Regions from separate parts of the Pandoraea morbifera genome, predicted to be linked through region 2. Evidence: predicted binding sites of a transcription regulator. Region 2 holds the regulator's gene; the other holds the start of a gene.

Region 1 (4,420 bases), on a different contig from region 2:
ACGGCCGGGTGAGTGAGCAGGGCCTCCTCGATCTCGCGCGGATAGACGTTCGAGCCGCCCGAAATGTACATGTCGGACGCGCGCCCCGTGATGTAGAGGAAGCCCTGCGCGTCGACGTGGCCCAGATCGCCCGTATGAAACCAGTCGTCCTTGAACGCCTTGGCATTCGCGTCCGGGTTGTTGTGATAGCCCATGAAGACGGCGGGGCCGCGCACGCAGATCTCGCCCGAGGCGAACGGCGGCTGACGCTCGCCGCGCTCGTCGAGAATCGCCACCTCCATGCCGGTGCGCGGCATGCCGCACGTACCCACTCGTGCATCGGGCGCGTCGTCGTCTTCGCTATGCAGCCACGGCGGCAACACGGTGATGTTGCCGGTCACCTCGCCCAGTCCGTAGTACTGCACCAGCACGCGCCCCAGCTTCTGCAGCGCGTATTTCTGGTCGGCGCGATACATGGGCGCGCCCGCGTAGATCACGAAACGCAGCGAGCTGTGGTCGTACTGGTCCACCGCCGGATCCTCGACCAGCATCTTCACGATGGTGGGCACCGTGAACATGTTGTCCACGCGATGGCGCTCGATCGCCTGCCACACCTGCGCCGCGTCCATCTTTTCTCCCGCCAGGAGCACGCTCGCCGCGCCACGCGCGGTGTTGACGATGGCATGAATGCCGGCGCCATGCGAGAGCGGCGCGACGACCATCGAGCGGCTGCGATACGTGATGCCAGGCATCAGGTCGGCCAGATGGTTCGTGACGACGAACGCCATCTGCCCGTGCGAGAGCACGCCCGCTTTCGGATGTCCGGTCGTGCCGGATGTGTAGAAGAACCACAACGGGTCCTCGTACTCGACTTCCGCCTCGTAACCGGCCGCGCCCATATGCTCGGCCACGAGCGTTTCGTAATGGAATTCACCCTGACGCGGCGTGCCCAGCGCAATCACATGGCGCAGGGCGGGCGACGCGGCACGCACGGCGTCGACGTGTCCCTCGAAGCCGGCGTCGTAGATCATGACGCACGCACCGCTCGATTGCCCGAGATACGCCGCCTCGGGCGCGGTAATGCGGAAGTTCGTCGGCACCCACACGGCGCCGAGCCGAAACGCGATCCACGCGCTCTCGAAAATCGGCAGGTTGTTGCGCGAGTGAACCAGCAACTTGTCGCCCTTGCCCACGCCCAACTTGCGCAGCGCGTCGACGGCTGCATTCACGCGAGCGTCGATCTGCGCCCACGTAGTGACCTTGTCGCCGACGATCACCCCGGGCTCGTCCGGGTGACGCCGGGCAACGTCGGCCAGCAGCCGGCCGAGATTCATGACCTTCTTGAGCATGTCGCTCGTCTCCTCTACTTTCTTATGGCTCAGTCTTGCAATATGACGGCCCCGGCCAGCGCCGGGCCCCTGCCTGATACGTTCTGCGCACCCCAACGGCCCGGCGTGCCTCGATGACGCCAAATGCGGCTTGATGCAACTTGATGCGCCTTGATGCGGTTCAGGCTAACGCGACGCAATCCGTCCGGACGCGTCGCGGCGTCCCAATGCGACGTCTCATCGCGCCTCGAGAATGCTGACGTAATTGGCCACGGCCGCGCCGCCCATGTTGAACACGCCCGCGAGCTTCGCGTTCGGGATCTGCATGTCGCCGGCGGTGCCCGTGAGCTGCATGGCCGCCATCACGTGCATCGACACGCCCGTCGCACCGACCGGATGTCCCTTGGCCTTGAGACCGCCCGAGGGATTGACCGGCAGCAGACCGTTCTTTTCCGTCAGGCCTTCGGCGATCACGTTGGCGCCCTGGCCGGGCTTCGCGAGCCCCATCGCTTCGTACTCGATCAGTTCGGCAATGGTGAAACAGTCGTGCGTCTCGACCAGCGACAAGTCCTTCAGCGACACGCCCGCCACGCCCAGCGCCTGACGCCAGGCATGCTGACCGCCTTCGAAGGCCAGCGGATCCCGGCGCGACAGCGGCAGGTAATCGTTGACCTGTACGGCCGCGCGAAAGCCCACGGCCTTGGGCATCGTGCGTGCGACGTCGGCCGACGAGATCACCAGCGCGGCGGCCCCGTCGGAGACCATCGAGCAATCGGTGCGCTTGAGCGGACCGGCCACGAAAGGATTCTTCTCGGAGACGTTACGGCAGAAGTCGTAGCCGAAGTCGCGGCGCATGTGCGCGTACGGGTTCACCGCGCCATTGCGATGATTCTTTGCCGCGATGCGCGCGAGCGCGTCGGACTGATCGCCGTAACGCTCGAAGTAGGTTTGCGCGATCGTGCCGAACACGCCGGCAAAGCCGCCGGGAATGCCCGCCTCTTCCCGCGCATAGCTGCATTTGAGCAGGACGTCGCCGACTTGCGGCGTGGCCAGCTCGGTCATCTTCTCGAAGCCGATCACGAGCACGTGCGTCGCCTTGCCGGCCTCGATGGATTGCAAGCCGCCGTGAACCGCCGCCGAACCCGTGGCGCAGGCGTTCTCGTAACGCGTGGCGGGCTTGAAGCGCAGGCCGGGAATACGGTTGAAGACGAGCGAAGACGGAAAGTCCTGATACAGGAAACCGCCGTTGAAGGTGCCGACATGAATCGAGTCGATCTGCTCGGGCGCAAGGCCCGCGTCGTCGAGAGCGGCTTGTGCGACATCGGCCAGCAGAACTTCGGCATCGACGTTATCGAGTTTGCCGAACTGGGAGTGGGCCCAGCCGGTAAGGCATGCAGCAACCATGAAGTGTTCTCCGGAAAATTGGGGTCATCCAGACTCCGGTGAGCAATTTCGATGCCAGACAAATGCGCCCGCCCGATTTGACGTGATGCGGGCGCCATTCGGTGCGGCGCGGGCGGCGTCGACCTGCCCCCTGCGTCCTCCTTGCAGCGGCAACGCTTGTGGCGCGCCGGCAATTGACGCAAGCGTAAAGCGCATGTCACCCGCCGGGCAAGTGAATTCGAGTGCACCCCGCGTGAAGCGAATTTGCTGTGCTGCAACACGCCGGGTGTGTCGCACGGTCGATGCGACACCTGTCGCATCGCGACGATGTCCGGCCTGCGACAGGTGTCGCAAATTGCGCGACAGATGCGACACCTGTCGCACCGCGACGCATCGCGCGCGCAAGTGGATCCGTCATTGCCCGAGGTATGAAGCGGCCGCGCCACCGGTCGTTCCATCAGGCAAAAGCCGGCGAAACAACGTGGGATGGTGCGTGGCGGCGCAGGCTGGCGATGCGAGGGATTTCACCGATGCTTAACAACGTAAGGGTTTTCCCGCTCGGCGCGCGATCTGGCATTCGACTTGCGTAAGATAGCCAGGCCACTCGCACGCCGCAGGATGCGAGCCGGCCGGGGCGCTGCAAGGCAACACGCCGGCGCGCCTCGCGCTTCAGATGCGGTCACCAAACCAATAAACAGGAGACATGCAGTATGAGCACCATGGATCGCCGCCACTTCATCAAGGTCGTGGCAGCCACGTCGGCAGCCGCCGCGACGGGGTTGTACCAAACGCAGGCACACGCCGCCGAATTCACGCTGAAGTTCGCGAACAATCTCCCCGTCAGCCACCCGATGAATATCCGCGCCAAGGAGATGGCGCAGAAGATCGCCGAGCAGTCGAAGGGCCGCATCGACTTCCAGATCTATCCGAACAACCAGCTCGGCAGCGACAGCGACATGCTGAGCCAGATTCGCGCAGGCGCGATCGACTACTTCACGCTCTCGCCGCTGATCCTCGGCACACTCGTGCCGTCGGCACAGATCTCCGGAGTGGGCTTCGCATTCAAGGACTACAGCCAGGTGTGGGCCGCGATGGACGGCGACCTCGGTGCGCACGTGCGCGGCCAGATCGCCAAAACCTCGGTGTTCGCTTTCGACAAGATCTGGGAGAACGGCTATCGCCAGATCACCACGAGCAGCCGTCCGATCAACTCGCCCGCCGATCTCAAGGGCCTGAAGATCCGCGTGCCGACGAGCCCGCTGTGGACGTCGATGTTCAAGGCGTTCGATGCCTCGCCCACGTCGATCAACTTCGCCGAAGTGTATTCGGCCCTGCAAACGCACATCGTCGAAGCGCAGGAAAACCCGCTGGCGTTGCTGACCACGGCCAAGCTCTACGAAGTGCAGAAATACGTGTCGATGACGAATCACATGTGGGACGGCTTCTGGTTCCTCGCCAACAAGCAGAAGTGGGACAAGCTGCCCAAGGATCTGCAGGCGATCGTGACGGCCAACGTGAACGCTGCCGCCATGTTGCAGCGCGACGATGTGCGCAAGCTCAACGACGGTGTAATGGCCGAGCTCAAGCAGAAGGGCCTCGTGTTCAATGCGCCCAACAATGAGCAATTCCGCGACAAGCTGCGCAGCGCGGGCTTCTATGCCGAATGGCACAAGAAGTTCGGCGATGAGGCTTGGTCCATGTTGGAAAAGTACACCGGGAAGCTCGCGTAA
Region 2 (4,420 bases):
CGGAACTGGGCAACAAGTCCCCGGCACCGCCCGCCACGCCCGGCGCGCCATCCCAGACCAAACAGGGCCCCAAGACCCCATGATCGATCGCCGCAATCCGCGACCCGCTTCCCTTTCGCTGCGCGCCCTGCGCTCGCTGGCCGCCGCCTTCGCCGTGCTCGGCGCCCTGGCGTCGCCGCTCGCCCATGCCGAACGCGCCGACCGCGACAAGCCGCTCAACATCGAGTCGGATCACATGAGCTACGACGACCTCAAGCAGGTCAACATCTTCACGGGCAACGTGACGATGACCAAGGGGACCATCCTCCTCAAGGCCGATCGCGTCGAAGTGACTCAGGATCCCGAGGGCTACCAGTACGCCACCGCCTACTACAAGCCGGGCGGCCCCCTCGCCTACATGCGCCAGAAGCGCGACGGCCTCGACGAATATATCGACGGCTGGGGCCAGACGATCTACTACAACGGCAAGACGGAAGTCGCCACGCTCACCACGCAGGCCACGCTCAAGCGCCTGGCCGGCGGCACGCGCGTGCTCGACGAAATCCATGGCAGCGTGATCACTTACGACACGTACAACGAGGTCTATACCGCGAACAGCGGTGCCGATCAGGTCAACGCCAACAATCCGAACGGCCGCGTACGCGCCACGCTCGCGCCGCGCAATGCGACGGGCGCCGCACCCGCGACCGGCGGCCCGGGCAGCAAGCCGGCCGCAGCCCCCAAGGGCGATCTGCCGCCGCTGTCTCCCTCCAAAAGCATCGGGAATCCGCGTGAGTAATTCTGCCAACAACGCCTCGACCATCAACCCGGGCGCCGGGCCGTCAGGCAAGCCGAGCGCGCTGGTCGTGCGCTCGCTCAAGAAGCAATACGGCGCGCGCACCGTCGTGAAGGACGTGTCGCTGGACGTGAAAAGCGGCGAAGTCGTGGGATTGCTCGGCCCCAACGGCGCGGGCAAGACGACCTCGTTCTACATGATCGTGGGGCTCGTGCCCGCCGACGACGGCGAAATCCAGCTCGATGGCAACCTGATCAGCGAATTGCCGATTCACGAGCGCGCCCGCATGGGGGTCTCGTACCTGCCGCAGGAAGCGTCGGTGTTTCGCAAGCTTACGGTCGAGGACAATATTCGCGCCGTGCTCGAACTACAGGTCGACGCCCAGGGCAAGCCGCTCAAGCGCGACGAGATCGAGCGACGCATCGAAGCCCTGCTCGACGAGCTCCAGGTGAGCCATCTGCGCGAGAATCCGGCCATGTCGCTCTCCGGCGGCGAACGCCGCCGCGTGGAAATCGCCCGGGCGCTGGCAACGCAACCGCGCTTCATCCTGCTCGACGAGCCGTTTGCCGGCGTCGATCCGATCGCCGTGCTGGAAATCCAGCGAATCGTGCGTTTTCTGAAAGATCGGGGCATCGGTGTCCTGATCACCGACCATAACGTGCGGGAAACGCTCGGTATCTGCGATCACGCCTACATCATTAGCGAAGGCTCGGTGCTCGCCGCAGGCACCCCCGATCAGATCGTGGCCGACGAGAGCGTCCGGCGCGTGTATCTGGGCGAGAATTTCCGGATGTAAAGCAAATTTTTCGCATGTAAACCCTGCCACCGATAGGGCGCCGGGCCGGTTCCGCTGGCGTGACAAAGCCTCTACAATGAAGGCGAGACACGCTATGAAACCGACTCTTCAACTCCGCACCTCGCAGCACCTGACCCTCACGCCGCAGTTGCAGCAATCCATCCGGTTGTTGCAACTGTCGACGCTCGAACTTCAGCAGGAAGTCGAGCACGCCCTCACCCAGAACCCGATGCTCGAACGCGAGGACGACTGGCTCGCGGGCTCGGTACGTGTCGGCACGGACGGGTCGCTGCGCAACGAGCGCGGCACGTCGGCGAGCAGCGGCAGCGAAGGCCCCGAGTCGGCCAACGGCCATGACGAAACCCGCGAGCTCGACGGCCAGACCCGCTTCGACGACAGCAACCAGGACAGCGGCAGCGATTGGAGTCTTAACGATTTCGCCCGCTCGGGCAGCGCCTCAGACGACGACGACAACGCGCGTCCGCAGTTGCATGTCGATCACCCCAACCTTCGCGAACACCTGCTCGCGCAGTTGCGCCTGACCAAGGCCGGGCCGCGCGATCGCGCGCTCGTCGAATTCCTGATCGAATCGCTCGACGAAGACGGCTACCTCGGTACCATGCTCGACGAAATCCAGGCGGACATGCCGGAAGAGCTGGCGCTCGAGACCGAAGAGATCAACGCGGCGCTCGCGCTGCTGCAGAGCTTCGATCCGGCCGGTGTGGGCGCGCGTACGCCGTCCGAATGCCTGCGTCTGCAGTTGCAGCGCCTTCCGCCAAGCAGCGTGCGCACGCTCTCGCTACGCATCGTCTCGGATCACCTGGAACTGCTCGCCGCACGCGATTACACGCGTCTGCGTCGCCTGCTCGGCGTGAGCGAGGACAGTCTGCGCGCGGCGCATCACCTGATTCGCTCGCTCGACCCGTTCCCCGGCGCGGCCTATGGCTCGCCGCAGGCCGATTACGTGGTGCCCGACGTGCTGGTGCGCAAGCAGGGCAGCAACTGGATCGCCGAACTCAATCCCGAGGTCATGCCGCGACTGCGCATCAACGAGATGTACGCGCGAATTCTGCGAAACAACCGCAACGATCCGGGCACCGGCAATCTGCAGCAGCAGCTCCAGGAAGCCCGATGGCTGATCAAGAACATCCAGCAACGGTTCGACACGATCCTGCGTGTCGCGCAGGCGATCGTCGAGCGACAGAAGAACTTCTTCACGCATGGCGAAATCGGCATGCGGCCCTTGGTTTTACGCGAGATTGCTGATACGCTGGGTTTACATGAATCCACGATTTCACGGGTGACAACCAGTAAGTACATGCTCACTCCATTCGGGACTTTCGAGCTCAAGTACTTCTTTGGTTCGCACGTGGCCACGGAAGCGGGCGGCGCAGCGTCATCGACGGCCATCCGCGCACTCATCAAGCAACTCATAGGAGCAGAAGACCCGCAGAGCCCCCTTTCCGACAGCCGTATCGCGGAACTGCTGGCAGAGCAAGGGTTCGTGGTGGCGCGGCGCACTGTCGCGAAGTACCGCGAGGCCATGCGAATCCCCGCAGTCAACTTGCGCAAATCTTTGTAGTACGGTCCTGGTGCGCCATGTTGGCTCGCTGGGGCGTTACGCCGCAGTGCGACATTGCGTCACGCCAATGGCTCTCATCAGCCGGCGTCGCTCGTGACGCGGCCTGCACTTCGGCATTTCAGCAAGGAGAGCAGCTATGAATCTGAAGATCAGTGGACATCATCTCGAACTCACGCCGTCGCTGCGCGAATTCGTCGTCAACAAGCTCGAACGCGTGTTGAGGCACTTCGATCAGCTCATCGGCGCCGAGGTGATCCTCTCTGTCGACAAGACCAAGGAGAAGACCGGGCGCCAGATCGCCAGCATCACGGTGTATCTCAAGGGCAAGGAAATTTTCGTCGAGAAGTGTGACGAGAATATGTACGCTGCCATCGACAAGCTGATCGACATGCTCGACCGCAAGGTAATGCAATACAAGGACAAGGTTCAGGATCACGGCCGCGAGGCACTCAAGCACCAGCAACCTCCAGAGGCGGAACCGCTGCAATAAGTCCATCCGGGAGAGGTCGTCGCATTGACCGACACTGACGAGAAGCCGCACGGAACCTCACGCGCGAACCTACGTCTGTCATAAGTCTGGCATCACCCACCGCGGGGCCGTTGAACGGCCCCTTTTGTATGGTCCCGACGAGTTCCGCGCGTTGGCGCGGGCGCAGCGACGGGTGGTCTATAATGCGAGGTCAATCGGGGGTTGGAGGGCGACTACGCGTTCGCCCGTATTACAAGATGAATCGTTTAGTCAAACTCTTACCTGCGTCCAACATCCTGCTTGGACTGTCCGTCACCAGCAAGAAGCGCGTCTTCGAGCAAGCCGGGCTGCTCTTCGAGAGCAATGCCGGGCTCACGCGCGCGCTTGTCACCGACAATCTGTTTGCGCGCGAGCGTCTGGGCTCGACCGGGCTGGGGGAAGGCGTGGCGATTCCGCACGGCCGGATCAAGGGCCTGAAGCATCCGATGGCCGCCTTCGTGCGCCTGGCCGACCCGATTCCGTTCGAAGCCCCCGACGGCCAGCCCGTCTCCCTGCTCTTCTTCCTCCTGGTTCCGGAACAGGCAACCCAGCAGCATCTCGAGATTCTGTCCGAAATTGCCCAGTTGCTCTCCGATCGCTCGATGCGCGAGACATTGACCACGGCGCCCGACGCCGAAGTCATTCACGCCGCGCTCGCGAACTGGCAGCCCTGAGCCCGCAAGGGCTCGCCGATTTCCGCCGATATTCACGGGTATCGCCGCAAAGACAGACGAATTCCGTAGCTCCCACACCCAACCG

The links. Region 2 encodes sigma-54, which starts transcription at its own class of promoters, with help from an activator protein. Its sites were predicted from a motif close to TGGCANGNAANCTGCTTT; they were not measured.
Region 1: PMO31116_RS16360 (acetyl-CoA acetyltransferase) is a predicted target of sigma-54. The motif match lies at 2,751-2,768, and genes of this name have one in related genera.

What each region holds. Positions count from the first base shown of each region.
Region 1 is NZ_CABPSD010000009.1:249,981-254,400, reverse strand. Features, by position in the region: gene PMO31116_RS16365 (acyl-CoA synthetase) at 1-1,361, opposite strand, end outside; gene PMO31116_RS16360 (acetyl-CoA acetyltransferase) at 1,545-2,711, opposite strand; gene PMO31116_RS16355 (TRAP transporter substrate-binding protein) at 3,401-4,420, shown strand.
Region 2 is NZ_CABPSD010000002.1:418,495-422,914, forward strand. Features, by position in the region: gene lptC (LPS export ABC transporter periplasmic protein LptC) at 1-83, shown strand, start outside; gene lptA (lipopolysaccharide transport periplasmic protein LptA) at 80-778, shown strand; gene lptB (LPS export ABC transporter ATP-binding protein) at 801-1,571, shown strand; gene PMO31116_RS05325 (RNA polymerase factor sigma-54) at 1,666-3,153, shown strand; gene hpf (ribosome hibernation-promoting factor, HPF/YfiA family) at 3,290-3,643, shown strand; gene ptsN (PTS IIA-like nitrogen regulatory protein PtsN) at 3,880-4,335, shown strand.